DNA from 2 places in the Streptomyces sp. NPDC090025 genome. Region 1 is predicted to be linked to the other one. Evidence: riboswitches for the same ligand, from Rfam matches in the RefSeq annotation. Region 1 holds a riboswitch; the other holds the start of a gene.

What was found. A riboswitch is a leader RNA that binds a small molecule or an ion and turns the genes downstream of it on or off. The one in region 1 is predicted to bind ZMP and ZTP.
Positions count from the first base shown of each region.
Region 2: it holds a riboswitch for ZMP and ZTP, as region 1 does, so the genes downstream of both, ACIPXM_RS18865 (bifunctional 5,10-methylenetetrahydrofolate dehydrogenase/5,10-methenyltetrahydrofolate cyclohydrolase) here and glyA (serine hydroxymethyltransferase) in region 1, are expected to answer to the same signal.

Region 1 is NZ_JBIVFL010000001.1:691,443-706,316, reverse strand. It holds gene ACIPXM_RS03375 (decaprenyl-phosphate phosphoribosyltransferase) at 1-99, opposite strand, end outside; gene ACIPXM_RS03370 (phosphatase PAP2 family protein) at 206-697, opposite strand; gene ACIPXM_RS03365 (FAD-binding oxidoreductase) at 1,005-2,435, shown strand; gene ACIPXM_RS03360 (decaprenylphospho-beta-D-erythro-pentofuranosid-2-ulose 2-reductase) at 2,557-3,312, shown strand; gene ACIPXM_RS03355 (2'-5' RNA ligase family protein) at 3,351-3,947, opposite strand; gene trpS (tryptophan--tRNA ligase) at 4,096-5,109, opposite strand; gene ACIPXM_RS03345 (HEAT repeat domain-containing protein) at 5,312-6,607, opposite strand; gene glyA (serine hydroxymethyltransferase) at 6,780-8,072, opposite strand; ZMP/ZTP riboswitch at 8,144-8,233, opposite strand; gene rocD (ornithine--oxo-acid transaminase) at 8,355-9,560, shown strand; gene ACIPXM_RS03330 (polysaccharide deacetylase family protein) at 9,674-10,369, shown strand; gene ACIPXM_RS03325 (glutathionylspermidine synthase family protein) at 10,407-11,597, opposite strand; gene ACIPXM_RS03320 (hypothetical protein) at 11,604-11,903, opposite strand; gene ACIPXM_RS03315 (hypothetical protein) at 12,029-12,880, shown strand; gene ACIPXM_RS03310 (hypothetical protein) at 12,951-13,373, opposite strand; gene ACIPXM_RS03305 (hypothetical protein) at 13,439-14,446, opposite strand; gene ACIPXM_RS03300 (PLP-dependent aminotransferase family protein) at 14,553-14,874, opposite strand, start outside.
Region 2 is NZ_JBIVFL010000007.1:206,697-221,570, forward strand. It holds gene ACIPXM_RS18850 (DEAD/DEAH box helicase) at 1-1,416, shown strand, start outside; gene ACIPXM_RS18855 (SWF or SNF family helicase) at 1,470-2,939, shown strand; gene ACIPXM_RS18860 (hypothetical protein) at 3,003-3,959, opposite strand; gene ACIPXM_RS18865 (bifunctional 5,10-methylenetetrahydrofolate dehydrogenase/5,10-methenyltetrahydrofolate cyclohydrolase) at 4,217-5,071, opposite strand; ZMP/ZTP riboswitch at 5,101-5,209, opposite strand; gene ACIPXM_RS18870 (GAF domain-containing protein) at 5,437-6,843, shown strand; gene ACIPXM_RS18875 (aldehyde dehydrogenase family protein) at 6,911-8,434, shown strand; gene ACIPXM_RS18880 (chaplin) at 8,885-9,073, shown strand; gene ACIPXM_RS18885 (4a-hydroxytetrahydrobiopterin dehydratase) at 9,178-9,522, opposite strand; gene ACIPXM_RS18890 (phenylalanine 4-monooxygenase) at 9,519-10,403, opposite strand; gene ACIPXM_RS18895 (amino acid permease) at 10,651-12,093, opposite strand; gene ACIPXM_RS18900 (GNAT family N-acetyltransferase) at 12,225-12,806, shown strand; gene ACIPXM_RS18905 (signal peptidase I) at 12,932-13,495, opposite strand; gene ACIPXM_RS18910 (hypothetical protein) at 13,542-14,192, opposite strand; gene ACIPXM_RS18915 (SPFH domain-containing protein) at 14,721-14,874, opposite strand, start outside.

The sequences.
Region 1 (14,874 bases):
CCAGGAGCCGAGCTGTCCCGCGGCCACCGGAGCGGCGACGACCAGGCCGTTCTTGACCCATTGGCGGGGCCGCGCGGTCCGCACCAGGCCGCGGACCAGGGCGAGCGGTCCGCGCCGCCCGGCGGCGGACGCGGACGCGGACGCGGGTACGGGTGCGGGTGCGGGTGCGGGTGTGTCGACGAGGATCGCCGTCACGGTGGTCGGTTCAGTCACGGCGGCCTCCGGGTGCCGCGCGCAGCCAGCCCCGGCCCGCGGCCGCCGTGGCGGCGCCGAGCAGCGCGCCCGCGGCGACGTCGGTCGGGTAGTGGACGCCGACGACGAGCCGGGAGAGGCACATCGCGGTGGCGGCCGGGACGGTGAGGTGGCGGGCCGGTGGGTGCAGCGCGGTGAAGGCGACGGCCGCGGCGACGGCGGTGCCCGCGTGGGCGCTGGGGAAGGAGTGCGGGCCCTCGGTGCGGACCAGCGGCACGTACCGGTCGGCCGCCGGGCGGGGGCGCCGTACCACCCGCTTCACGGCCATGGTGGCGAGGTGCGCGGCCCCGACGAGCGCCGTGCCGCGCAGCCAGCCGGTCCGCCGGGCCCGGTCGAGGGCGGCGCCGGTGAGCCCGGCGGCGATCCACAGGGCGCCGTGCTCGCCGCCGTACGAGAGCCCCTTGGCGACCGCGGCCACCCCGGGCCGCCGCCCGGTGGCGCGCACGACGCCGAGGATCCGCCGGTCGGCCCCGGCGGCCCAGGCCCCGGGAGCCCACAAGCCGGATGAGCCGGATGAGCCGGATGAGCCGGGCGTCCGCGCCTCGGCCGTCCACGAGGACCGTCGCACCATGCCCGTACGCCTCCTGCTCCTGCCGCCGCCGTTTCGCGTCCCGCCGTCAACCAGGGGTGACTCTGACGGGCGGAGGTGCCCTACGGGTCGGGTCGCTTTCCTGACACTCGTTTAATCACCCATTTCGACGAACCACCCGGCAATGCGACATAAGCGACACTCCCGGCTATACGGTCACTCCATGGCAGCCGAGACCGACATCGACGACGCCGACACGGCCCCCGACATCGGCACCGACGTCGACACCGACATCGCCGACATCGACATCGACACGCTCACCGGCTGGGGCCGCACCGCGCCCACCCACGCGCGGGTGATCAGGCCCCGGACGTACGAGGAGGCCGCCGCGGCCGTGCTCGCCTGCGGGGCGCGCGGGTCGATCGCCCGGGGGCTCGGCCGGGCCTACGGCGACGCCGCGCAGAACGCGGGCGGCTCCGTGCTCGACATGACCGGCCTCGCCCGGATCCGGGCCGTCGACGCCGAGGCGGGCCTGGTGGTCTGCGACGCGGGCGTCAGCCTGCACCACCTGATGGAGGTGCTGCTGCCGCTCGGCTGGTTCGTGCCGGTCACCCCCGGCACCCGGTACGTGACCGTCGGCGGGGCCGTCGGCGCCGACATCCACGGCAAGAACCACCATGTCTCCGGCTCCTTCGCCCGCCATGTCGTCGCGCTCGACCTGCTCACCGCCGACGGCCGGGTCCGTACGGTGGCCCCCGGCACCCCGCTGTTCGACGCGACCGCCGGCGGCATGGGTCTGACCGGCGTGATCCTCTCCGTCACGCTGCGGCTGCTGCCGGTCGAGACCTCGCTGATGAGCGTCGACACCGAACGGGCCACCGACCTCGACGACCTGATGGCCCGGCTGACCGCGAACGACGACCGCTACCGCTACTCGGTCGCCTGGATCGACCTGCTCGCCCGCGGCTCCGCCACCGGCCGCGCGGTCCTGACCCGCGGCGACCACGCCCCGTACGACGCGCTCCCGGTCCGCGCCCGGCGGGCCCGCCGCGAACCGCTCGCCTTCCGTCCTGGACGGCTGCCCGCCGCCCCCGCGTACGTCCCCGAGGGGCTGCTGGGCCGCGCGAGCGTCGGACTCTTCAACGAGCTCTGGTACCGCAAGGCCCCCCGTCACTCGACCGGGCGGCTGCAACGGCTCTCGTCGTTCTTCCACCCGCTCGACGGGGTGCCGCACTGGAACCGGGTGTACGGGCGCGGCGGCTTCGTCCAGTACCAGTTCGTCGTCGGCCACGGGCAGGAGGAGACGCTGCGCCGGGTGGTCCGGCGGATCGCCACCCGCGGCTGTCCGTCGTTCCTCGCGGTCCTGAAGCGGTTCGGCGCGGCCGACCCGGGCTGGCTGTCGTTCCCGATGCCCGGCTGGACCCTCGCCCTCGACATCCCGGCCTCGCTCAGCGGCCTCGGCGCGTTCCTCGACGAGCTCGACGAGGAGGTCGTCGCCGCCGGGGGCCGGGTCTACCTGGCCAAGGACTCCCGGCTGCGGCCCGAACTGCTCGCCGCGATGTATCCGCGGCTCACCGACTTCCGCGAGCTGCGGGCGGCCCTCGACCCGCGCGGCGTCTTCGTCTCCGACCTGGCCCGCCGCCTCGCCCTCTGATCCCCGTGATCCCCCCTGATCCCCCGATCTTGTCCCCTGCCGTCCCCCGCCGTCCCCCACGGTCCCGTCCCGTCCCCTCACCTTCCCGCCCCTCCCCCACGTCCCTTGGAGGCTGAACGTCATGAAGGACGCCTTCGGCGCACCCCAGTCCCTGCTCGTTCTCGGCGGCACCTCCGAGATCGGGCTGGCCACCGCCCGCCGGCTCATCGCCCGCCGCACCCGCACGGTGTGGCTGGCCGGCCGCCCGTCCCCCGCCCTGACCGCCGCCGCCGACTCGCTGCGGGCGCTCGGCGCGGCCGTGCACACCGTCCCCTTCGACGCCCTGGACACCGAGTCCCACGAGGAGCGCCTGGGCAAGATCTTCACCGAGGGCGACATCGACCTGGTGCTGCTCGCCTTCGGGGTCCTCGGCGACCAGGTCCGCGACGAGTCCGACCCCGGCGCGGCGGTCCGGGTCGCGCAGACCAACTACACCGGCGCCGTCTCGGCGGGCCTGGTGTGCGCCCAGGCGCTCCAGGCGCAGGGGCACGGCTCGCTGGTGGTGCTCTCGTCGGTGGCGGGCGAGCGGGCCCGGCGGGCCAATTTCATCTACGGCTCGTCGAAGGCCGGGCTCGACGCGTTCGCGCAGGGTCTCGGCGACGCGATGCACGGCACCGGGGTGCACGTGATGGTGGTCAGGCCGGGCTTCGTCCGGACCCGGATGACGGAGGGCCTGGCGGAGGCGCCGCTCGCGACCACGCCGGAGGCCGTGGCGACGGCGATCGAGCTGGGCCTGCGGCGGCGCTCGGAGACGGTGTGGGTGCCGGGGGCGCTGCGGATGGTGATGTCGGCGCTGCGGCACGTGCCGCGGCCGGTCTTCCGCCGCCTGCCGGTGTAGCGGCGGCGCGGAGCGACCGGGGCCGGGTACGGTCCGGGTCAGCCCGCGGTGGCGGGCGCCGGGGCGTCGAGCGGGCTGCCGCTCTGCGCGGGCACGGCCGCGATCGGGCGGCCGCTGCCGAACTCGTAGTCGTACAGCTTGCGCCACACGCCGTCGGCACCCTGCTCGTACAGCGCGAAGGAACCGCAGGTCCAGTCGGCCCGGTAGCCGGAGAGCTCGGCGAAGGCCCGGTCCATCGCCTCCTCGGCGATGCCGTGGGCGACGGTGACGTGCGGGTGGTACGGGAACTGCAGCTCGCGCGGCACCGGTCCGGCGGCGTCGCGGATCCGCTGCTGGAGGGCGTCGCAGCCGGCGGCGCCCGTGACGAGCTTCACGAAGACGACCGGGGAGAGCGGCCGGAAGGTGCCGGTGCCGTCGAGGCGCATCTCGAAGGGCTCGCTGACCTCGGCGATCGCGGCGAGGTGCGCCTCGATCTCCGGCAGCCGCGCCTCGTCGACCTCAGTGGGCGGGAGCAGGGTGACGTGGGTCGGGATGCCGTGCGCGGCGGGATCCCCGAAGCCCGCGCGCCGCTCCTGGAGCAGGCTGCCATGAGGCTCCGGGACCGCGATCGAAACGCCGAGCGTTACGGTCCCCACGTCGTTCTCCTCCATCGTTCGGCTGTCCGTCGTCCGGGTCTGTCGTGCGGGTGGTGCAGCGCCAGTGTGCGGCCTGCACCACCCTTTCTGCCAGGGCCCTAGGACTCCGTGACGCTCCGTACCGGCCAGGGCCCGCGGCTGCGGCCCGTCAGTGCTTCGCGGGCAGGAACCCGATCCGCTCGTACGCCTGCGCCAGCGTCTCGGCCGCCACCGCGCGCGCCTTCTCGGCGCCCTTGGCGAGGATCGAGTCCAGCGTCTCCGGGTCGTCCAGGTATTCCTGGGTGCGGGTCCGGAACGGCGTGACGAAGTCCACCATGACCTCGGCCAGGTCGGTCTTCAGCGCGCCGTACATCTTGCCGTCGTACGCCACCTCCAGGTCCGCGACCGTCCTGTCGGTGAGAACGGACATGATGGTCAGGAGGTTCGACACACCCGCCTTGTGCTCCGGGTCGAAGCGGATCACGGTGTCGGTGTCGGTGACCGCGCTCTTGACCTTCTTGGCGGTGGTCTTCGGGTCGTCGAGCAGGTTGATCAGGCCCTTGGGGGTGGACGCCGACTTGCTCATCTTGATCGACGGGTCCTGCAGGTCGTAGATCTTGGCCGTCTCCTTGAGGATGTACGGCGCCGGGATCGTGAAGGTCTCGCCGAACCGGCCGTTGAACCGCTCCGCGAGGTCGCGGGTCAGTTCGATGTGCTGGCGCTGGTCCTCGCCGACCGGGACCTGGTGGGCCTGGTAGAGGAGGATGTCGGCGACCTGGAGGATCGGGTACGTGAAGAGACCGACCGTGGCGCGGTCGGCGCCCTGCTTCGCGGACTTGTCCTTGAACTGCGTCATCCGGGACGCCTCGCCGAAGCCGGTGAGGCAGTTCATCACCCAGCCGAGCTGGGCGTGCTCGGGCACGTGGCTCTGCACGAAGAGGGTGCAGCGGTCCGGGTCGAGACCGGCGGCGAGCAGCTGGGCGGCGGCGAGCCGGGTGTTCGCGCGCAGGTCGGCGGGGTCCTGCGGGACCGTGATCGCGTGCAGGTCGACGACCATGTAGAAGGCGTCGTGGGACTCCTGCAGCGCGACCCACTGGCGCACGGCGCCGAGGTAGTTGCCGAGGTGGAACGAGCCTGCGGTGGGCTGGATACCGGAGAGCACCCGGGGTCGGTCAGAGGCCATGCTCATCATTCTCTCAGGTGTGCGCCCTGGTTCCGGACGGGCCCGTGCGACCTGTGGGACGCGGGGTTCGCGGGGGCCGGGGGCGGCGCGGGCCGCGCCGGAGCCCGGGTCAGCGGCGGGGCGCGGCGGCGTGGACGGTGACCGGGGCGGCGGGCAGCGGCCGGTGCACCTCGCGCTCGCGCTCCTGGACGCCCCTGGGTGGTCAGCCGCCCTCGCGGCGTCGGCGGTGGCGCCAGGCCAGGTCGAGACTGGCGTTCTCCTCGCTGCGGAAGCCCGGGCGGGCCGGGGCGAGCCGGTCCGCGGCCGCCAGGCAGCGGTCGTCCTCGTGGAGGGCGAGGGCATGGACGGCGGCGAGCTGGACCCGGCGTTCCGGGTCGTCGAGGAGGGCCGCCAGCGGGTCGGTCAGGGCGGGGCCGCCGGACCTGGCGCCGCCGACGCTGCGGCAGGCCGAGGCTCGTACGTCCGCGTCGGGGTCGCGCAGCAGGGTCCGGAGGGCCGTCCGGGCCCCGTCGGACAGCTGGGTGGACTCCGCGGGGGTGCCGAGTCCGATGGCCACCGCGCGCCGGACGGCGGCGTCGGGGTGGCCGACGTGCGCCAGGAGGGCCGCCTCGGCGCGCGGCCCGGCGTACGAGTGGAGGCCGTCGAGGACCTCGGCGAGGACGGCGGCGTCGGTCTCCTCGGCCGCCCAGTCCGTGAGGGCGGCCACGGCGAGGACGCAGAACTCCTCGTCGTGGGTCTCCCCGAAGAGCTCCAGGAGCCGCATCAGTTCGGCGCCGAACAGCCGCCGTGCCGGGTCCGCGTCGCCGCGCAGGGTCCGGGCCGCCGCCCATGCCTCCGGGCGCCGGTCGGTCGACAGCTGGATCGCGGACCGTCCCCACGCCGGGTGGTCCTTGTCGTGGGCCAGGGCGCGCCCGACGAGTTCGTCGCACGGGGTGCGGATGCCGAGCCGTTCCTCCAGCTCGGTGAGGATCGCCGCGTGTCCGTCCCGGACGGTCAGGCCGCCGAGGGTGAACTCGTCGACCGTGCTGTACTCGTCGTCCTCGACCCGGGTACGGACCGGCTCGTCCGGCGAGCCGGTGCGGCGGCGCAGTCCGGCCGCGGTCCCCGTCTCGTACCACCCGGCCGCGAGCGCGCGCAGCTCCGCGAGCTCGGCCGCCGGGTACCGGTCCCGGATCCCGGCGGCCAGCAGCGCCCCGACCAGCGCGGGCGAACCCGAGTCGACCGCCTCGCGCAGCGGGATCAGTTCGTCCGGCGCGCACCGGCCTGCCTCCGCCCCGCGCATGAGCAGCAGCTCGGCGATGCCCCCGTGGTGCGCCCGGACGGCGGCGGCGTACGCGGCCGCCCGCTCGTCGTCGTCCCAGCCGTGGCCGGACGCGTCCTCCTCCTCCAGGAGCACCGTCACCCGGAACAGGTCCCCGGCCCGCGCGGCGGCGACCAGCGGAGTCTCCCCCGCCCGCGCGCCCACGTTCCCGCCCTCATCCGTATCCATGCGATCCATGTGTTCCCTCCCCGGCGGCCCAGTCTAGGGAGCGCCGCCGGGGCGGGGACGGGGGCTGGGGCGGGGACGGGGGCTGGGGCGGGGACGGGGGCTGGGGCGGGGACGGGGGCTGGGGCGGGGACGGGGGCTGGGGCGGGGACGGGGGCGGAGTCCGCTCCGGCTTCCGCTCCGGCTACACCGGCAGGCCCGGCGCCGGGAACGCGGCCATCAGTTCCGCGACCTCCGCGCGGATCACGGCGAGGGCGGCCTCGTCGCCCTTGCCCGCCGCCGCGACCCCGCGGTCGATCCAGTCGGCGACCCGCGGCATGTGGGAGACGTCCAGGCCGCGCGAGGTGAGCGACGGGGTGCCGATGCGGACGCCGGAGGGGTCGAAGGGCTTGCGGGGGTCGTAGGGGACGGTGTTGTAGTTGACGACGATCCCGGCCCGGTCGAGGGCCTTCGCGGCGATCTTGCCGGGGACCTCCTTCGGGGTGAGGTCCATCAGGATCAGGTGGTTGTCGGTGCCGCCGGAGACGAGGTCGAAGCCGCGGGCGAGGAGCGCTTCGGCGAGTGCCTTGGCGTTGGCGACGACCGCGTGGGCGTAGTCCCGGAAGTCCGGGCGGGCCGCCTCGCGCAGGGCGACGGCGATGGCGGCGGTGGTCTGGTTGTGCGGGCCGCCCTGGAGGCCGGGGAAGACGGCCTTGTCGATCGCCTTGGCGTGCTCCTCGCGGCACATCAGCATGGCGCCGCGCGGGCCGCGCAGGGTCTTGTGGGTGGTGGTGGAGACGACGTCGACGTGCGGCACCGGGGAGGGGTGGGCGCCGCCCGCGATCAGGCCCGCGATGTGGGCGACATCGGCGACGAGCACCGCGCCCGCCTCGCGGGCGATCTCCGCGAAGGCCGCGAAGTCGATGGTCCTGGGCAGCGCGGTGCCACCGCAGAAGATCACCTTGGGCCGTTCGGCCAGGGCCAGCTCACGGACCTGGTCGAAGTCGATGAGCCCGGTGTCCGCGCGGACGCCGTACTGCACGCCCCGGAACCAGCTGCCGGTCGCCGACACGCCCCAGCCGTGCGTGAGGTGGCCGCCCATCGGCAGCGCCATGCCCATCACGGTGTCGCCGGGGCGGGCGAAGGCGAGGTAGACGGCGAGGTTGGCCGGGGAGCCGGAGTAGGGCTGGACGTTGGCGTGGTCGGCGCCGAAGAGGGCCTTGGCGCGCTCGATCGCCAGCGTCTCGACCTGGTCGATGTTCTGCTGGCCCTCGTAGTAGCGGCGGCCGGGGTAGCCCTCGCTGTACTTGTTCTGCAGCACGGTCCCGGACGCTTCGAGGACGGCCGCGGAGACGTAGTTCTCGCTGGGGATGAGCCGCAGGGTGTCGGCCTGGAGCCGCTCCTCGGCGCCGACGAGCGCGGCGAGCTCGGGGTCGGCGGCGGCGAGCGCGGGATGCCGCGGCTCGGGAGCGTACGAGGGGGTGGCGGGCGGGTTCATGGCGTGTGCTCCTGGGGGCAGGAGGCCCCGCTGGTGGCGCCCGGTCGGCGCCCACGGGACCTGTGCGGTCTCCGTGATGCCCAGGCGGGCGGCACCTCGTACGGTCTGCCCGCACGGCTCCCCCGGGGTCGCTTCCCCGTTCGCCAGTCGCCGCGCGTGGGGCCAGCGTAGCGGGCGCGCCGTGAAGAGAGGTTTCCGCGTCCGGCATGCGAGCGACGATAAGAAAAGGGAGCCACACCCCTCCCCAGCCGCAGGACGAACGGAGATCCCGTGTCGAGGACCGTGTCGAAGACGCAAGACGAGATCGCTGCCGCGGACGCGCACAGCGCCCACAACTACCATCCGCTGCCGGTGGTGGTCGCCTCCGCCGAAGGGGCGTGGATGACCGACGTCGAGGGGCGCCGCTTCCTCGACATGCTCGCCGGGTACTCCGCGCTCAATTTCGGCCATGGCAACCCCCGCCTCCTGGACGCCGCCCGCGCCCAGCTCGACCGGGTGACGCTGACCTCGCGGGCCTTCCACCACGACCGGTTCGGCGACTTCTGCACCCAGCTCGCCGAGTTGTGCGGCAAGGACGCGGTGCTGCCGATGAACACCGGCGCGGAGGCCGTGGAGACGGCCGTGAAGACCGCCCGCAAGTGGGGGTACGAGGTGAAGGGCGTGCCGGACGGGCACGCGAAGATCGTGGTGGCCGGGAACAACTTCCACGGCCGCACGACGACGATCGTCTCGTTCTCCACCGACCATGACGCCCGTGACCACTTCGGCCCGTACACGCCGGGCTTCGAGATCGTCCCGTACGGCGATCTGACCGCCCTGGAGGCGGCCGTCACCGAGAACACGGTGGCGGTGCTGCTCGAACCCATCCAGGGCGAGGCGGGCGTCCTGGTGCCGCCGGCCGGCTATCTGCCGGGGGTGCGCGAGCTGACCGCCCGGCGGAACGTGCTGCTCATGGCCGACGAGATCCAGTCGGGTCTCGGCCGGACCGGGAGGACCTTCGCGTGCGAGCACGAGGGCGTGGTGCCGGACGTCTACATCCTCGGCAAGGCGCTGGGCGGCGGTGTGGTGCCGGTGTCGGCGGTGGTCGCGGACCGCGAGGTCCTCGGCGTGTTCCGGCCGGGCGAGCACGGCTCGACCTTCGGCGGCAACCCGCTGGCCTGCGCGGTGGCCCTGGAGGTGATCGCGATGCTGCGGACCGGCGAGTACCAGGCCCGGGCCGCCGAGCTGGGCGAGCACCTGCACGCGGAGCTGGGCCTGCTGGTCGGCGGCGGCGCGGTGGACGCGGTGCGCGGGCGCGGCCTGTGGGCGGGCGTGGACATCACGCCGACGAAGGGCACCGGCCGGGAGATCTCCGAGAAGCTGATGGCCCGGGGCGTCCTGGTGAAGGACACCCACGGCTCGACGATCCGGATCGCGCCGCCGCTGGTGATCTCGAAGGAGGACCTGGACTGGGGTCTTGAGCAGCTGCGCGGGGTGCTGGCGGAGTAGCGGGGTGCTCGCGGAGTAGCGGACGGGGTGGGGGCGGGGCCGCGCGGGCCCCGCCCCCGGAGCCCCAACCTCCCCCATTGACACGACAGTTGGTCTAGGCCAATGTTGCGGCCATGCCGAGACCCCGTCTGCGCCGCGCCCTGCGCTGCGCGTTCGCCGCACTCGTTCCGCTCGCGCTGCTCGGCGCGATGTCCGGCTCCGCACAGGCCGCCCCCAGGGCCGCCTGGCCGGAGCCCGTACCGGTCGTGTCGCACATCGACACCAGCGACCCGGTCGTGTTCATCACCCTCGACGACGGCTGGAACCACGACCCCGCCGCCGCCCGGCTGCTGCTCGACCGCCGGGTGCCCGCCTCCCTCTTCCTGCTGCCCGGGGCGTACTCGTACGACTCCGGCTACTTCCACACCCTCCTCGACCACGGCCGCTCCCGGATCGAGAACCACACCGTCAACCACCCCGACCTGACCGGTCTCGACGCCGCCGGACAGAAGACCGAGGCGTGCGGGGCGCGGGACGCGCAGCTGAAGGAGTTCGGCGACGGGCCGCGGCTGCTGCGCCCGCCGTACGGCACGTACGACGCGAACACCCGTACCGTCGCCCGCGCCTGCGGCGCGAAGGCCCTCGTCACCTGGACGTACGACCTGACCACCTGGGGCGGCTGGACCCCGCAGGCACCGCGGCTGAAGGCGGGGGACATCATCCTGCTGCACTTCAACGACACCGTGGAGCAGGACCTGCGCCGGGCCCTCGACCTGGCCGAGGCGGCCGGACTCACGCCCGCGCCGCTGCGCGAGTACGTACCGGAGTAGCCCCCGGCACCGCGGTCGGCCCGGTCGGCCCGGTCGGTCAGCGGATGAGGTGCGGCACGAACCGCGCGTACTCGTCCGTGACCGGGCCCGCCGACTCCCTGATCCCGAGCCCCGCCGCCTCGTCCCCGACGGTCCACGCGCCGAGCACCACCCGGTTGCCGTCGAAGTCGGGCAGCGGGGCCAACTCCTGGTAGCAGCAAGGCTCTTCTGAGGGCAGCGGGGTGACGCCCGGCGGGTGCAGCAGGACGCCCGCGCCCTCCCGGCCGAGCAGCGGCTTGGTCACATGGCCGGGACCGTCCGGCGCGGCCAGCTCGCGCGGCCCGTCGAGATAGGCGGCCAGCAGGTTCGGGTGGCCCGGGTACAGCTCCCACAGGATCGCGAGCAGCGCCTTGTTGGAGAGCAGCATCTTCCAGGCCGGTTCGATCCACAGGGTCGAGCCGGTGCCGCCGCCGTTGTCGAGGGTGTCGAGGACGTGCGGGCCGAACCGGTCCGTGGTCAGCCACTCCCACGGATAGAGCTTGAAGCAGGCGCGGATGAACCGCAGCCGGTCGTCCACGAACCGCCCGGTGATCCGGTCCCAGCCGATCCGCTCGACCGACAGCGCCTCCGTCGCGAGCCCGGCCTGCTGCGCGGTCTCGCGCAGGTACGCGACCGTCATCAGGTCCTCGCCCAGCTCGTCGCCGTCCGAGTGCGCGAAGTGCACGGGCGCGCCCGGCGGCAGCAGCCGCGCCTGCCGCTTCCAGGCGTCGACGAGCCGCTCGTGCAGCGAGTTCCACTGGTCGGCGCCGGGGAAGCGGTCCTCCATCCAGAACCACTGCGGGCTCGCCGCCTCCACCAGGGAGGTGGGGGTGTCGGCGTTGTACTCCAGCATCTTCGCCGGGCCCGTGCCGTCGTAGCGCAGGTCGAACCGCCCGTACACGGTGGGGAGTTCGGCCCGGCGCCGCCACGATTCGGCGACCCGGCGGGCGATCCGCGGGTCGGTGATGCCGAGGTCGGCGAAGCGGTCCTGCTCGACGATGTGCGCGGCCGCCGCGAGGCACATCGCGTGCAGCTCCTCGACGACCTCCTCCAGGGCCTCCACCTCGGGCAGGCTGAAGGAGTAGTAGGCGCTCTCGTCCCAGTAGGGCCGCAGCTCGCCGTCCGGGTGCCGGGTCAGCGGATAGACCAGGCCCTGTTCCTCGACGATCCGCTGCCAGCCGGGGCGGGGCTCGATGGTGTGGCGCTCCACCTCGGGTCAGCCGCCGGAGGAGGAGTGGTGGCCGCCGAAGCCGCCGCTGTCGACGGCCGACTTGTCGAAGCTGCCGCCGCCGACCACACCGCTGCGCGAGGACCCGCCGTAGTAGTAGCGCCCGCTGCTGCCACCGCTCCCGCTGCTACTGCTGCCGTTGCCGCCGGAGCACTGGTAGTCGGGCAGTTCCTTGTACGTGACCGGGTCCACGCAGCGCCGGTCGGGCTCCGACGAGCAGGCGGTGAGCGTCGCCGCGAGGACACCCACTCCGCCGAGTACCACCGTCGTCGACCTCAGTCTGCGCATGTGCCCGTCCTCCCCCGGTCGCCCGGACGGCGAGCGCCGGGCCTGGTTGCGATCGCACAGTTTAGGCCCGGCCGAAACGCGTCGCCCAGCCCCGTCGCACTAGAGTCCCTTTCGTGCTTCTTGGGATGGTGTGCGCTCTCGGTTCGGCCGTCTGCTTCGGTGCCGCCTCGGTGTTCCAGGCGCTCGGCGCCCGGTCCGCCGAGCCCGGCTCCGGCAGCGGCGTCGATGTGACCCTGCTGTGGCGGGCGCTGCGGCAGTGGCGGTACCTGGCCGGGCTCGGCATGGACGGGGTGGGCTTCGTGCTCCAGGTCGTGGCGCTGCGGACACTGCCGATCTACGCGGTGGGCGCCTCGCTCGCGGCGAGCCTCGCCGTGACGGCGGTGATCGCCTCGCGGCTGCTCGGGGTGCGGCTCAAGCGGGTCGAGTGGAGCGCGGTGGGCGTGGTCTGCGTGGGCCTCGCGCTGCTGGCGCTCGCCTCCGGCAAGGAGGGCCACGAGGGCGGCGACCCGGTCCTGGAGTGGGGGCTGCTCGCCGCCGCCTTCGCCGTCCTCGCGATCGGCGCGGTGGCGGGGAGGCTGCCGGAGCGCCCGCGCGCGCTGGTGCTCGGCCTCGCGGGCGGCCTCGGCTTCGGGGTGGTGGAGATCGCGGTCCGGCTGATCGACTCCTTCGACCTCGGCACCCTCACCCAGCCCGCGCTGTACGCCCTCCTGGTGGGCGGCGGCTCGGCCTTCCTGCTCTACACCTCGGCGCTCGGCCGGGGTTCGGTCACCACCGCGACCGCCGGTCTGGTGCTCGGCGAGACGATCGGCCCGGCGCTCGTCGGCGTCGTCTGGCTCGGCGACCGGACCCGCCCGGGCCTGGGCTGGCTCGCGATCCTCGGCTTCGCGATCGCCGTGGCGGGCTCGCTGACCCTGGCCCGGTTCGGCGAACCACCGGAGGAGCAGACGGAGCAGCGAGCGGAGCAGCCTGCGGCGTAGACGTACGCGGGGCGGCCCCCGGTGTCCCTGGACACCGCGGGCCGCCCGCACCGGTACGCGCGGGCGCGGATCAGCCGCGGTCCTTGACGATCCAGGAGCTCGTCATGTCGTTGAACCACGCCCAGTTGCCGCTCATGATCCGGTCGGTGCCCCGGGGAACGGTGAGCTGGCCGCCGCCGAAGTAGCAGTGCTGGTAGAGCGTGACCTCCCAGGTCGAACTCGTGCGCACGCGCGAGATCGAGTCGTTGAGCGGCTCGCCGTTGGCGTCCCAGGTGTACGGGGCCAGGCAGTCCTCGTCCCACCAGATGCCCTGGGTGGGGTTGCCGTCGCCGTGCTCGTAGATGCACATGCCCCAGCTCTTGCAGCTCTCGGCCTGCGCGGTGCCGGTGGCGGCCACGGTGCCGGCCACGGCCAGACCGGCCGCCGCGAGGAAGGTGGCGACGCGGCGGCCGAGGACCGACGGGCGACGGCTCGGCTTCTGGTCGTCGTTCATGGTCACGAGTTCTCCATTTCACAGATGGTGTCACCGAGACGAACGGGCCGCACTTTAAGAAGAGTTCATGACTTCTTAAGAGAACTCCGGTTCCCTGGAGCGGCTTTGCGTGCATGGGCGAGCTGAATGCCGTTCTGCGCGCGCACCTTGTCCAGCTCCGCGCGGTCGGCGGTCACGATGCCCTTCTGGTACGCGGTCTCGACCGCGAGCCAGACACCGGCGAGGTTGGTCTCCTGCTTGCAGCCGACGTCCGCGACGGCGAGCTCGACGTACTGGGCCTTCTTCGCGGGGTCGCGCATGGCGGGGTTGTCGTTGGGCTGCCAGGGGTTGTCGAAGCGGTAGCCGTGCCGCGCCATGCACCCGCTCCACGACGCGAACGCCTTCACCACCGCCGGATGCCGCTCGGCCCAGTACGCGGCCCGCGCCTGCGCCTTGGCCAGCATGTCGGGGTCGCGCGGGGACGGCGCCCCGTCGGACAGCCGCCGCTCCGCCTCGGCGGCGCAGCCGCCCTTGGGCACCGGGCGGCCGTTCACCGTCGCCCGGGTGCCGGCGAGCGCGGCCTCCCGCAGCTCCTGGGACACCGCGCCCGCCCCGCCCGCCGCCGACCCGGAGGGCCGCGGCCGGCCGGGAGAACGGTTCCCGACGTAGCCGGTGGCCGCCGCCTCCACCGGGTCGAGCAGCCCGTAGCGGCGCTCGTGCCGCGGCTTGTCGGCGGCGGGCGGTGCGGTCGGGGCGTTCTCGGGGTCCGTCGCCACCGTCAGCTCCAGACCGAGCCCCTTGAGGCAGCTTCCCGCGAGGGCCTGGAACCCTTTCCGAAGGATCCGCTGCTCCGCCGGATCCGGCTGGTAGGCGTCCAGCGGGAGCGTCATCCCCGCGTACGACGTCACCGGGGTGACCGGCCCGACGACGGGGTCCGGCAGCGGGGGCGGAGTGCTCCGGGGCCGCGGTGCCGAAGCCGAAGCACCGGAGGCTCCCGCCCCGGCGGTGGCGGCGTCCGGCCCCGTCGCGCACGCGCCGCAGACGGCGAGCACACCCAGCGCGCCGAGAGCCGCCATCGTTCTGCCCGGTCTCATGAACCCCTCCAGGTGAGTGTCCGGTGACGCCCATGTGAACTCCCGGGGCAGGCGATCGGGTTCAACCGGGATACCCGGCTCGGTGAGCGAGCACGGCGACGGGTCCCTACGGCAGCACCCGGCACAGCGCTTCCAGCGCGCCCGACCAGGCGCTGTCCGGCGGGGTGCCGTAGCCGACCACCAGGGCGTCGCGGGTGCGTGGGGTGTCGGGGTGCCGGAAGCGGTTGATGCCGAGCAGGGCCAGGCCCTGGAAGGCGGCCGACCGCAGCACCGACTCCTCGGTGCCCTCGGGGAGTTCGAGCACGGCGTGCAGTCCGGCCGCGATGCCGCTGATCCGGGTGGTGGGCGAGCGTTCGGCGACGGCGGCCACCAGCTGGTCCCGGCGCCGCCGGTAGCGCAGCCGCATCGCCCGGACGTGCCGGTCGTAC
Region 2 (14,874 bases), on a different contig from region 1:
CGCGACTACCAGCTGCGCGGCCTGCGCTGGCTGGACCGGATGACCTCGCTCGGGCTCGGCGCCTGCCTCGCCGACGACATGGGCCTGGGCAAGACCATCACCCTCATCGCACTGCATCTGCACCGGCAGTCCGACCCGTCGACCGCGGGACCCACCCTGGTGGTCTGTCCGACCTCCCTGATGGGCAACTGGCAGCGCGAGATCGAACGCTTCGCGCCGGGCACGCCGGTGCGCCGCTTCCACGGCGCGGCCCGCGGCCTGGACGCGCTCGCCGACGGCGAGGTCGTGCTCACCACCTATGGCACCATGCGGCTCGACGCGTCCCGGCTGGCCGCCGTGACCTGGGGTCTGGTCGTCGCGGACGAGGCGCAGCACGTCAAGAACCCGTACGCGGCGACCGCCCGCGCGCTGCGCGCGGTCTGTGTGAAGGCGCGGGCGCGGGTCGCGCTGACCGGCACGCCGGTCGAGAACAATCTGTCCGAGCTGTGGGCGATCCTCGACTGGACGACCCCGGGGCTCCTCGGCGGCCTCGGCGCGTTCCGTACCCGGTACGCGAGCGCCGTCGAGGGCGGCGGCGATCCGGCCGCGGCGAGCCGACTCGCCGCACTGGTCGGCCCGTTCCTGCTGCGCCGCCGCAAGTCCGACCCGGGCATCGCGCCCGAGCTGCCGCCGAAGACCGAGACCGACCGGGCCGTCTCCCTCACCAAGGAGCAGGCCGGCCTGTACGAGGCGGTGGTCCGCGAGACACTCGCCGCGATCGCCGAGGCGGACGGGATGGAGCGGCGCGGCCTGGTGGTGAAACTGCTCACCGGACTCAAGCAGATCTGCAACCACCCGGCGCAGTACCTGAAGGAGAACAAGCCCCGGATCGAAGGACGTTCGGGGAAGCTGGAGCTGCTCGACGAGCTCCTCGACACGATCCTCGCGGAGCGGGCGAGCGTGCTCGTCTTCACCCAGTACGTGGGGATGGCACGGTTGTTGGAGCGGCATCTGGCGGCGCGGGGCGTGGCCACCCAGTTCCTGCACGGCGGTACGCCGGTCGCGGAGCGGGAGTCGATGGTCGCCCGGTTCCAGGCGGGCGAGGTGCCGGTGTTCCTGCTGTCCCTGAAGGCGGCCGGAACGGGCCTCAACCTCACCCGCGCCGAGCACGTCGTGCACTACGACCGCTGGTGGAACCCGGCCGTGGAGGCGCAGGCCACCGACCGGGCGTACCGGATCGGGCAGACCCGGCCGGTGCAGGTGCACCGGCTGATCGCGGAGGGCACCGTCGAGGACCGGATCGCGGCGATGCTGGACCGCAAGCGGGCCCTGGCCGACGCGGTGCTCGGCGGCGCGGGCGAGGCGGCGCTCACCGAACTGACCGACGCCGAACTGGCCGAACTGGTGGGGCTGCGGCGGACGGAGGAGACCGCGTGAGGACGACGTACGGAGGGAACGGGAGCGACGGCCGGAGCGAGTGGAGCCACGCGATGCGCGAGGACGGGCACGGGCACGGGGACGGGGACGGGGAGACGGTGGAGCTCGACGAGGTGCGGACGTTCGCGGCGCTGCCGCCGGTGGCGGGCGGGGCGTTCGCCAGGACCTGGTGGGGCCGGGCATGGCTCAAGGCCCTGGAGGAAACCGCCCTGGACGGGCAGCAGTTGAAGCAGGGGCGGCGGCACGCGCGGGCCGGGGCGGTCGGCGCGGTGTCGGTGCGGCCCGGCCGGATCACGGCCGTGGTGCGGGACCCGGACGGCACGGCGTACCGCAGCGATGTCCTCTTCCAGGAGCTGTCGGAGGCGGACTGGGACCGGTTGATCGGCCTCGCGGCGCAGAGCGCCGGGCACATCGCCGCGCTGCTCGACCGGGAGATGCCGCCGCACCTGGTGGAGGACGCGGCGGAGGCCGGACTCGACCTGCTGCCGGGCATCGGCGATCTGGAGCCGGAGTGCGGCTGCGAGGCATGGGACCACTGTCCGCACACTTCCGCGCTCTGCTACCAGGTGGCGCGGCTGCTCGACGAGGACCCGTTCGTGCTGCTGCTCATGCGCGGGCGCGGCGAACGGGCCGTGATCGAGGCGCTGCAGGAGCGGAGCACGGCGGCTTCCGGGTCGGCGGGCGCGGCGGTGCCGGGCGGCGGGTCCGCCGCTCCGGTGGGCGCTCCGGCGGGTGTTCCGGCGGCGGAGGTGTTCGCGGCGGGCGGCATCCTGCCGCCGCTGCCCGCCCCGCCGGCCGTCCCCCAGGCCCCGGGCGAGCCGCCGTCCCTCGACACGGAGACGGACCCGGAGCCGGGCGTCGACCCGACGGCCCTGGAGTTCCTGGCGGCGGACGCGGCGGTACGGGCGCGCCGGATGCTGGCGGCGTGGGCCGGGCCCGGGACTCCGAGTGAAGCAGGGGCAGGATCCGGGGCGGGAGCCGGGTCCGGGTCCGGGTCCGGGTCAGGATCCGGGACGGGGGCGGGGGCCGTCGAGCCGGTGCTGACCGGTGCGCAGGACGCGGTACGGCTCGCCGCCGCTTCCCCCGGGCCCGCCTCCTGGGTCGCGGCGCGGCTCGCGAAGGGCTCGGGGCGGTCCCGTGCCGAGCTTGATCACGCGGTACGGGCCTGGCGGCTCGGCGGCGCGGCCGGTCTCGCGGTCCTGGAGGAGGAGCAGGCCCCGGGCCCCGAGGCGCTGCGGCGCGCGGAGGCCCAACTGGCCACCGCCTGGGAGGCGGAGGAGCGTCCCGCGCTCACGCGGACGGGGCCGGCTCGCTGGGACATGACCGGCGGGGCGGCCGAGGGCGGTGCGGGGGCCGGTGCGGTCGACGCCGAGCCCGCCCGGCCCGCCCGCCAGTTGCGGCTCGGTGGGGACGGGCGCTGGTGGCCGTACCGTACGACCGGCCCGGACGGCGCCTGGGTCCCGGCCGGTCCGCCGGACCACGACCCGGCGGCGGCGCTGGCGGGAGCGGGCGAGCCGGACTGAGGCCGAAGTGCCGTGGGGCCGGGGGCCGTTGCAAGGCGGCGGCCCCTGGTCACCGCGCTCCGCTCACCGCAGCGGCGCGGTCAGCTTCCGGCCGCTCGACGACGGGGCGGCGAGGCTGCACGCGACCACCTTGTCCCCGAGCAGATAACTGGTCCGGTACGGGTACTGCACGAAGGTCGCCCACCGGGTGCCGAACGGCTGGGCCAGGGCCCGCAGTCGCAGCGGCGCCTTGCACAGGGCGGCGGCCGCGTCCCGTACCGCCGTGTCGTCGGCGTACCGGCCGGTCAGCCGCAGCCGGGCGACCAGCTGGGCGTCGTGCGGGGCGGTGCAGGAGCGGCGGACCACGGTGCCCGGCGCGGCCCGGTCGATGTCGAAGCAGGCGCCGACCCGCAGCACGTCGTAGGGCACGGCGGCCGGGGTGGCGATGGGCGTGGCGGGCCGGTGGCCCACCGTGTGGTGCGGCCGCGGTGCCCCGGTGGCGGGGGTGGTCGCCCCGGCGGTTCCGGCCGGGGTGAGCGGGCTCGCCGGAACCGCCGCGTCCGTGCGGTCGGCGCGGTCTCCCGACGGTGGCGCGGTGGTGCGGGCGGTGGCGGGCGGGGTGGTGCGCGGCGCGGTCGGCGACGGGTTCCCTCGGTGCCCGGCGGCCGGATTCCCCGGGACACGGGAGGGGGTGGTCGCGGCCGCCGGTGGAGTCGGGGTGCCCGTGGGGGCGGCGGACGCGTCGGACGCCGTGGGCCCGGCGGCGGGGGCGGCCGCGGGCACCCGCCGGTCGCCGTCGCCTGAGCCACCGCCGGAGCCGCCGCGTGCGGTGACGGTCACGGAGAGGGCGAGGGCGGCGGCGAGCGCGGCGACCGGGAGGACGGCCGCGCCCGGCCGCAGGGCGGCGACGCCCGGCCTTCGCGACGGCCTGGCGTCACGGGCCGGGCGGGCATCTGGGCCACCGGGGGCACCCTGGGGGTCGTGCGCGGGGTGCGCACCGTGGGGGTCGCGGGACGGGGAATCCGTCGGCGGGCGGAACATACGGAACAGGTTCACCCGTCAACCGCCCGCGTGGCGAGGGTTACCGGTGGGTCGGGTCCCGCCCGTACAGAACCGTGACATTCCCGCCGCAGGTACGAGACCCTCACCCGGCCCCGTCGCCCGGTACGGGCGCACGTCGGCAACCGCTCCCGCGTCCGCTTCGGCACCCGGTCCCGCGTCCGCTCCGGCAGCCACCCCGGCGTCCGCTTCGGCTTCCGTCGCCGACGGCTCCCTCACCCGTGCCCCCTTCGTCCCGGTTACAGCCCGAGCTGGCGCTCGGCGGCGTCGACGGTCTGCGCGAGCAGCACGGCGATGGTCATCGGGCCGACGCCACCGGGCACGGGGGTGATGAGCGAGGCGCGCTCGGCCGCACCGGCGAAGTGCACGTCGCCGACGTTGCCCGGGTTGTAGCCCGCGTCGATCACGACGGCGCCCGGCTTGATGTCCTCGCCCTTGATGAACTCCGGCTTGCCCACGGCGGCGACGAGGATGTCGGCCTCACGGACGGCGGCGGAGAGGTCGGTGGTGCGCGAGTGGCAGTAGGTGACGGTGGCGTCGCGGCCGAGGAGCAGCAGTCCGGCGGGCTTGCCCAGGATCGCGCTGCGCCCGACCACCACGGCCCGCTTGCCGCTGAGCTCGACGTCGTACGCGTCGAGCAGCCGCATGATGCCGCCGGGGGTGCAGGAGACGAAGCCGGGGAGGCCGAAGCCCATGGCGGCGAAGGACGCCATGGTGACGCCGTCGACGTCCTTCTCCGGCGCGATGGCCTCGAACGCGGCGCGCTCGTCGATGTGCGGGCCGACCGGGTGCTGGAGCAGGATGCCGTGGACCTCGGGGTCCTCGGAGAGCGCGGTGATCGCCGCGACGAGCTCCTCGGTGGTGGTCTCGGCGGGCAGTTCGACGTGCTTGGAACGGATTCCGGCCTTCGCGCAGCGGTTCTGCTTCATCTTCACGTACGTGACCGACGCGGGGTCCGCGCCGACCAGGACGGTCGCGAGGCAAGGCGTCACACCGGTGCGGCGGGTGATCTCGGCGGCGCGGGCGGCGGTCTCCTCGCCGGTGCGGCGGGCGAGCGCGGTGCCGTCCATGAGGCGTGCGGTGCTGGTGGACATGGGCCACTCCTGAGCGTCGACTTCGACCGGTTGATCGCCCAGGCGCACGGCAGTGGTACGGCCCCGCGGGGTGTGCGCGGCACGTACGGACCGCTCCCCGGTGGTGATCCACCTCAAGCGCCAGTCACGGCCCGGCTCCACTGTACGGGACGGCCCCGGCGCCGGTCAGGGCCGGGTCGGCGCGAACCTGGGCGGGATCTGGGCGGGATCTGAGCGGGATCGGCGGAGCGGGTGGAAAGGCGGCCGGGGTACGGAACCGGTCACGGCGCGTATGCGTGGCTGCGCGATCGCTTGTCGGGGGGCCGCGCGGCCCCGACGATGACGCGGGGTGCCGGACAACGGACAACGGACAGCGGACGGCGGCGATGGCGATGACGGCGGTGACGGTGGCGGAGCAGGTCTCGGATTCGGCGGCGGGACAGGTCTCGGGACAGGTCTCGGGGTCGGCGGCGGGACAGGTCTCGGGGTCGGCGGCGGGACAGGTCTCGGGGTCGGCGGCGGAGGTGCGGCGGGCGCACGAGGAGTTCACCGGGGGGCCCGCGGCGCCGTCCGGGCGCCCCTCCCCGCCCTCTCCCCCGGTGCGGCAGCTGGTCGCGGAGTCCTGGCGGCGTTCGGTACGGGCGCGGGTGAGCCCGGACGGCGCGGCGCGGGTCGAGCTGGACGAGGAGGAGCTGGCGGCGCACCGTGCGGCGCATCCGCTGGCGGCGGCGATGCCGCTGGTCAGGGAGCTGATGGGGGCGTACGCGCGGGACGGCGAGCATCTGATCGCGGTATGCGACGCGGGTGGCCGGATGCTGTGGGTGGAGGGGCATCCGGGGACGCTGCGGAAGGCCCGGGCGATGAATTTCGTGGCGGGCGCGCGCTGGTCGGAGTCGGCGGCCGGGACGAACGCGCCGGGGACGGCGCTCGCAGTGGGCCGCCCGGTGCAGGTGTGCGCGGCGGAGCATTTCCAGCGGCCGGTGCAGGCGTGGACGTGCGCGGCGGCGCCGATCCTGGAGCCGCGCACGGGCCGGGTGCTCGGCGCGGTCGACATCACCGGCGGGGACGGCCTGGCGCATCCGCACAGCCTGGCGTTCGTGCAGGCGGTGGCGCGGGCCGCCGAGTCGCAGCTGGCGCTGGCCGCGCCCGTGCCGCCGCCGGGTGCGGGGCGTCTGGTGGCGCTCGGCCGGGACGAGGCGCTGCTCGAACTGCCGGGGCGGCGGCTGCGGTTGAGCCGTCGGCACAGCGAGATCCTGGTGATCCTGGCGCACCGGCCCGACGGGGTGGGCGGCGACGAGTTGCTGACGTTGCTGTACGAGGACGAGTCGGTGACGCCGGTGACCCTGCGGGCGGAACTGTCTCGGCTGCGCGGGCTGCTGGGGCCGGAGACGCTGGCGTCGCGCCCGTACCGGCTGGCGGAGGGGGTGACGGCGGACTTCCTGACGGTGGACCGGCGGCTCGCCTCGGGGGCGCTGGCGGGGGCGCTGGGCGACTATCCGGGCCCGCTGCTGCCGGGGTCGCGGGCGCCCGGGGTGGTACGGCTGCGGGAACGGCTGGCGGGGCGGCTGCGGGCGGCCCTGGTGGACCGGGGCGATCCCGGGCTGCTGGCGGACTGGGCGTACAGCGTGTGGGGCGAGGACGACCTGGTGGTGTGGCGGGCGCTGGCCTCGGCCGTACCGGCGTCCCAGGCGCCCGCCGTCCGGGCGAGGTTCGCCGCGCTGGATGCCGAACTCGCGGCGGGGCCGGGCGGTTTGGCGGGTCGTGGCCGGGCACGCAACGGGGTTGCAACGTAGCGGGGCGGACCCTCGGCGGTGACGCCGGCCAGGGACGGCCGGTGCGCTCCGAGGGAGGTCCCTGCCCATGACCCGTTATGCCGCGCCCGGCACCGAAGGCTCGCTGATGACGTACCAGAGCCGCTACGACCACTGGATCGGGGGCGAGTTCGTCGCTCCGGTCCGTGGCCAGTACTTCGAGAACCCGAGCCCGGTGGACGGGCGTCCGTTCACCGAGGTGGCGCGCGGCACGGCGGAGGACGTGGAGCTGGCGCTGGACGCGGCGCACGCGGCGGCCCCGGCGTGGGGGCGGCTTTCGGCCGCCGAGCGGGCGCAGGTGCTGCTGCGGATCGCGGACCGGATGGAGCAGAACCTGGAGGCGCTCGCGGTCGCCGACAGCTGGGACAACGGCAAGCCGGTGCGCGAGACGCTGGCGGCGGACATCCCGCTGGCGATCGACCACTTCCGCTACTTCGCGGGCGCGCTGCGGGCGCAGGAGGGCGCGCTCAGCCAGCTGGACGACGACACCGTGGCGTACCACTTCCACGAGCCGCTGGGTGTGGTCGCGCAGATCATCCCGTGGAACTTCCCGATCCTGATGGCGGTGTGGAAGCTGGCCCCGGCGCTGGCGGCGGGCAACGCGGTCGTCCTGAAGCCGGCCGAGCAGACCCCGGTCTCGGTGCACTTCTGGATGAGCCTGGTGGCGGATCTGCTGCCGCCGGGCGTCCTCAACATCGTGAACGGCTTCGGCGAGGAGGCGGGGAAGCCGCTGGCGTCGTCGCCGCGGGTCGCGAAGATCGCCTTCACCGGTGAGACGACGACCGGGCGCCTGATCATGCAGTACGCGTCCGAGAACCTGAAGCCGGTCACCCTGGAGCTGGGCGGCAAGTCGCCGAACCTGTTCTTCGCCGACGTGTGGGCGGCGGACGACGACTTCCGCGACAAGGCGCTGGAGGGCTTCACGATGTTCGCCCTCAACCAGGGCGAGGTGTGCACCTGTCCGTCCCGCGCGCTGATCCAGGGCAGCATCTACCGCGAGTTCCTGGAGGCGGCGGTCGCCCGTACCGAACTCATCGTCCCCGGGCACCCGTTGGACACCGACACGATGATCGGCGCCCAGGCGTCGGCGGAGCAGCTGCGGAAGATCCTCTCGTACGTGGAGATCGGCCAGCAGGAGGGCGCGAAGGTCCTGACGGGTGGTCAGCAGGTCGACCACGGTGGCGACCTGGCGGGCGGCTACTACGTCCAGCCGACCATCTTCGAGGGCGACAACCACATGCGGATCTTCCAGGAGGAGATCTTCGGCCCGGTCGTCGCGGTGACCGCCTTCACCGACTTCGACGACGCCATGCGCACGGCGAACGACACCCTGTACGGCCTGGGCGCGGGCGTCTGGACCCGTGACATGACCACCGCCTACCGCGCGGGCCGGACGATCCAGGCGGGCCGCGTCTGGACGAACTGCTACCACGCGTACCCGGCGCACGCGGCGTTCGGCGGGTACAAGCAGTCGGGGGTGGGCCGGGAGACCCACAAGATGATGCTGGACCACTACCAGCAGACGAAGAACCTTTATTGCAGCTATTCCCCGAAGGCAGTTGGGTTCTTCTAGAGCGCCAAGCCGAGCTCCCGGAAGGAAAATTACCCTCCCGGAGTCAGCCCGGTAGCGTCACCCTTCGACATGGTGTCGTCACGCCAAGCGCGGAAAAGGGTCGCTCAGTCGCGCCTCCCGGACCGGTCACGGACCAAGCTCCCATCCGGTGAGGACGGCGGTCGCCTTCGGGAGCTCGCGCAGTCATCGGAGGTCACTCGGCACCGGACGCGGCGAGGTCACGGTCACCGGGGACGACGACCCCCGTGCCCAGGTCGCCGGAGACCTCTCCATCTCGTACGAGCCGCTCCGCGGCGCGGACGGGACACCCACCACCGCGAGGAACGCGACGGCCGGGCTCGCCACCGGGCGGACACGCCGATCATCAGATGAATGCCGATGTGGCGACCCTCGCGAGAGGTGTAATCCGCTTCGACGTCCCCTCACCATCCCCCAAGGAGTGACATGCGAATGCGAACTGCGATCGCCGCCGCCGCACTGGCCGCGGCAGCCGTCCTCGGCGCCACCGGCTCCGCCGCCGCCGCCCCGAGCGTCCCGTCCGACATCGAGATCGGCCCCCTCCCGCTGCCCATCCACATCCCGATCAGGATCTGCCAGGGCGGCGTCCCCGTCGTCGGTACCGTCTGCATCAACCCCTGACCCAGGCAGGCGGCCACAACCGCTGCCGTCGGTTCCGCCCGGCCCGTACCAGCGCCGGGCGGGACCGGCGGCGGCGACGCCGGTGCCGCACCTGCTGCCGCCCCTCAGGGGGTTGGCGCGGCCCCGCACTGGGCGGCCAGACACCCGAGCACCGCGGCCGCCGCCGTGTCTCGCACGGTGATCCGGTCACCCGCGTCGTGCGTGGTGAGGGCGAACGTCACCGTGTCGTACAGGATGGTCACGCGGGCGTGGTGGTCCGTCATGTCCTCTGCGGCGGCCACGGCCGCGTACAGGACGGGGACGTCCGCCCGGAGAACCGTGAAGGAGGCGACGAGGTGCCCGTCTACGGCTCGCCAGTGGGGCAGCCGGCCGAGCGCGGCTGCCAGCTCGGCACCGGTGAGCGGTTCGGGCACACGCGGGTCGAGCCGGTTCGGCACGGGCGCGGTCACCACCGCTGGTCCGCGGTCACGCCCAGGCGGTCGCCGGTGTCGCCGTCGACTCCGGCGCAGAACGCCCCCACGAAGTCCTCGAGTTCCTCGAAGGCGTAGGCCGCGAAGAGGACGGACTGGTACTCGGTCACGTCATACGGCACGGTCACCATCCGACGCACGTCCAGCGGGCATATGTATGCCTGGCGGAACTGCTGGAGCTCACCGTAGGAGGACAGCAGGCTCGCCCCGTAGGCCATGGGCGACCCCGGATCCCCCAGCAGCCCGTACTCCAGGGTGAACCAGAACACCCGGGAGACGGCCTTGAGGGACTCCCTGGTCTCGGCGCGCCGCGCCGCCGCACCGAACTGTCGGTACAGATCGGCGAACCGGGGGCTGGCGAGCGTGGCTCCGTGGCCGAGGACCTCGTGCACCATGTCCGGCTCGGGTGAAAACAGCGGGCTGGCATAGTGCCGGATGAACTGGGTGGACTGGAAGACCGAGTCCGCCAGGGTGCCGTAGAAGTCCTGGAGCGGCACGATGCCGGCCGCCGGCGCGAAGGAGAAGCCGGTCAGCTCCCGCAGCCGCCGCGAGGACTCGGCCAGCTGGGGGACGCGGTCGGTCGGCAGGGCCAGGCCCTCCATCGCCTCCCGCACCTCGGCCGTCGCGTACTTCCGCCACAGCGGGGCCAGGGCGTGGGTGATCTGGTTCCAGCACGCGTGGTCCTGGGGCGTGTACGCGATGTGGGGCGGCTCGGCGCCGGGCAGGTGGCCGTGCGCGGCCTCGGCAATGACGGCACGGTGGGTGAGGTAGGCCGCGTCGTCGTGCCCGGGGTAGCCGGATGGCAGTTCGAAGGCGGGGGCCGGGACGATCGGAGCGGGCATCGGGGCGTGCGTGGACACGGGGGGCCTTCCGTTGGGTTCTTCGGCTTCACAGTCCGCGCGCCGGGGGCGCTGCAGCGGACGCTCGTGACCGATGCTCGCCAAGAGGAGCGGGCCGATCGTTGACGCGCTGACCGCCGAATGCGAACGGACGCGCGGACGTGTCCAGAGCATCCGGAACACGGAAGCCGCCCTGCCACCGGGCTCGTGGCCCGGCCCGGCAAGGCGGCTCTCCGTGTACGTATGCGTCTTCTGTGCACCTCCGCGCCTACGGCCACTCCGGGCGGGGGAGGTCGTCGACGTGGCGGAGCCGACGTCGCTCACGCACACCGGCCACGGCAAGGACCAGTGCTGCCGTGCCACCCGTCCACAGCACCTGCGGGCGGCTGCCCTCATCCGCCAACATGAGTACCAGCACCGCCGCCATTGCGGCCAGCGCCGCCCATGTCAGGTACGGGAAGCCCCACATCCGCAGGGCCACAGGCCCTGACGCCTCATGCTCCAGGCGGCGGCGCAGCCGCAGCTGGGAGAGGGCGATCAGGATCCACACGAACAGTACGATCGCGCCGACCGCGTTCAACATGCACATGAAGACGGTGTCCGGCCACAGCAGGTTGAGGACCACTGAGAGGAAGCCGAAGGCGACCGAGACGAGTACCGCGCGCCGCGGCACCCCCGCCCCGGAAACCCTTACGAGGCCACCGGGTGCCTCGCCGCGGTCCGCCAACGAGAAGAGCATGCGCGAGGAGGAGTACAGGTTCGCGTTCAGGGCAGAGAGCAGGGCGGTGAACACCACGACGTCCATGACGCGACCCGCGGATTCGATGCCGACGGCGTCGAGGACGGCCACGTACGGGCTCTGGCCGGGGATGAGGGAGTCCCACGGCAGGAGCATGACGATGAGCACCATCGAGCCCAGGTAGAAGACCATGATCCGCCACACCGCGCTGCGTACGGCCCTCGCCACGGAGCGGGCCGGATCGTCGGACTCGGCGGCGGCGATGGTGACCATCTCCAGGCCGCCGAAGGCGAAGACGACGGCGAGGACACCGGCGACCACGCCCTCCCAGCCGTTGGGGAGGAATCCGCCGCGCCCGGTCAGGTTGGCCAGGCCCACCGGATCGGTGTGGGGCAGCAGGCCGAGGACCGCCAGTACGGCCAGCACCAGGAACGCGACGATCGCGAGGACCTTCACCGCCGCGAACCAGAACTCGAACTCGCCGAAGTTCCGGACCGAAGCGAGGTTGCCGGCCGTGAAGACGACCATGAACAGCAGCATCCAGGCCCACTGGGGGACCCCCGGGAGCCAGCCGTGGGCGATCTTCGCCGCGCCCGTGGCCTCAACCGCGAGCACGACCACGAGCAGGATCCAGTAGAGCCAGCCCACCGTGAACCCGGCCCATCGCCCCAGGGCCCGCTCCGCGTGTACGGAGAAGGAGCCCGAGGAGGGCATGGCCGCCGACATTTCGCCCAGCATCCGCATCACGAGCATGCCGAGGGCGCCGGCGAAGAGGTACGAGAGGATGATGCCGGGGCCGGCGACGGCGATACCGCCGCCCGAGCCGACGAACAGGCCGGCGCCGATCGCACCGCCGAGCCCGAGCATGGTCAGGTGGCGCTGCTTCAGCCCGTGGCCGAGCGGTAGTTCCGGTTGGGGAGGTACGGCTGTTTCGGACGGAAGGCCGACCCGGTGAATGTCAGTGTGGGGCATTACCGCAGCCTCACCCATTATCCGACCGCCGGACAAACCGCTGCCGGGACGGCATGAATTCTGTCTACGGAAGTACTCTCGAACGCATCGCGCGACGCCGCTTCTGTTAATGACCCAGCAGGTAATTTCTGATGCCATCGGGCGTCCGACCGGGCGCACTCCCCCGCCATCAGAAAGGCACGGCCGTGCCCCTTTCCTCCGTCACCTTCCGCCACGCGACGGCCTCGGACGTCCCCGCTCTGGTCGATCTGGTGGAGTCCGCGTACCGCGGTGACGCCAGCCGGGCCGGCTGGACCACCGAGGCGGACTTCCTCGACGGCCGGCGGACCGACCCGCAGGGCATCCGCGAGATACTCGACAGCCCGCACGGCACGCTGCTCGTAGCCGAACGGTCCGGCGAGCTCATGGCCTGCTGCCACGTCGAGCAGCGCGGCGACCACGCCTACTTCGGGATGTTCGCGGTCCGGCCCCGGCTCCAGGGCGCGGGGCTCGGCAAGCGGGTCATCGCGGAGGCGGAGCAGTGGGCCCGCGAGGCGGGGGCGGGCGAGATGCACATGACGGTGATCCAGGTGCGCGAAGAGCTCATCGCCTTCTACGAGCGGCGCGGCTACGTCCGTACGGGCCGGCTGACCCCCTTCCCGTACGGAGACGAGCGCTTCGGCCTCCCCAAGCGCGGCGACCTCGCTTTCGAGCTGCTCACCAAGGCCCTGTGAGGGGATGAAACGCCCGCCGGGCACCTGGTCGTCCTGGTGTGCTCGTCCTGGTGCCCGGCGGCTGGGGGCGCGTACACGAGTACGGGCCCGGAACGGTGTTTCCGTTCCGGGCCCGTATCGGTTTGTCAGATGCGCACGCGGCGGCCGAGGGTCTCCCGGCATCCGGCGAGCAACACCGTGTACAGCAGTACGGCCGCGACCAGGAACACCCAGTCGCCGTTGTCCAGCCACAGCAGGCCGGTTCCGACCACCGGCACGACGGCCGTGACCACGCCCCGCAGCCGGTCAGGGGTGACCGGCTGCGGGTCGGGGTCCCGGTTCGCGTCGCCCTTGGTGACGAAGGTGTCGAAGTTCTGCCGCTTGACGGCCCGGTGGGTGGTGGACCGGCCGCCGTGCGCGGTGTCGGCGAACGAGATGACGGCTCCCGCCCCCACCTCCGTTGCCCTCACCTGGCGCACAGCGACCACGTCACCCCGGCTGAGCGCCGGCTCCATCGAGCCGGAGACCACGACCGACGGACTCCAGCCGAGGGTGAGGGTGGCGAGGGGCATGCACATCAGCGTCGTCACCATCGTGACCGCGGTGCGGCAGGCCGACACGCGCAGGACCTGCCACCAGTTCTCGGTGTCTTCGCCCGGGGCACGGCCGTCTCCGTTCGCCCGGCGCACCCACCGCCACTGATTTCCCATGGCCAACCTCACCTTCGCGGACTGTCCTGCCGGCTATCCGCCCCGACTACTTCGGGACGTCGGACAGCTCGGCACCGATGATGAAACCGATCTTGCTGCTGCGGGCGGAGTCCGGGGCGTCCTTGTCCAGGTACCAGGTGATCTGGAGCATCTGCTCCTCGTCCTGCCCCTGCATGACGGTGACGCCGTCGACGACCTGGACGCGGCCCTTGTTCGCGGCGGCCTCCGCGTACCACTCGGCGAGGGTCTTCACCTGGGCGGGGGCCGGCGCCGCCTGCCCGGGGGCACTCTTCTCACCGGTGATCCCGAAGCCGACGTGGAGGTGCTGGGCGAGGTCCGACTTCGCGACGTCGGACTGACCTTCGGCGGTGATGTCCTTCAGCAGGATCTGGCCTTCGGCGGCCCGGTCCTCGGCGGTGTTCTTGAACGTGTAGGTGACGTTGGCGAACTGGCCGTCCGCATTCTCGCTCGGCAGCACGCCCTCCACCTTCACGACGGAGTCGGTTCCGAGGTCGCTGGTGACGTCGTACTTCGACCACGTGCCCGAGCCGATCTCGTTGCCGTGGTTCCAGGCGGAGGCCTGGACGGTGGCGTGCGTCGCGCCGAGGACCATCGCGCCGGAGGCCAGCACACCGACCGGAATGGCGGCGAGCTTCGACCAGCGCTTCGCGCGGCCCGCGGAAATTACCTTACCCATGATGTATCTCCTGGTAATTGTTCGAGTTTCTGATGAGTGTCGGCCCCGCCTTTCCAGCCGGGCTGACAACAAAGATCAAACCCATCGGCGCCCGTCCGATTGTGAATGCGATGATGGGGATTGCGATCAACTTGTGTGTTCGCGACTTTTTCGTCTCACGGAAACGCGGGCAGCCCCCTCGTCGCCGGGGAAAGGACCCGGTGACGAGGGGGCTGCGACGCACGGAAGTCCAGCGGGCTGGGCGGCCCCCCTACCTCCCGCCGTGCAGGGCGAGCGCTGCGAGGACATCGGCCATGGCTTCGATGCGCCCGAGGGCACAGGAGAAGTCCGCCTCACAGGCGCGTACGTCCGCGGCCCGCAGCCCGGTCGGAGCGGCGTCCGCGGCCGCCGTCCGGCCCGGACAGAGCCCGTTGGCGGCCGCGTCGAGCCGTACGGCGCATGGGTGCTTCCTTGTGAGGGGGGCCGTGGGATGAGCGATCAACGATGAGGGATGAGGGCCTTGCCGGTCGGCCCGACAGCGGGCGGACCTCAACTCCGGGCTTCGGGCGAGGCGACCGCGTAAGTACGGGCGGAGTAGAAGGCCACGGTCAGTTCGCGGACGAAGGTCTGGCGCTCGCGGGCGCTCCATGTGGCACCGTCCTCGGCCGTCAGACGGCGGACCGTGGCGTCCACCGCCTCGACC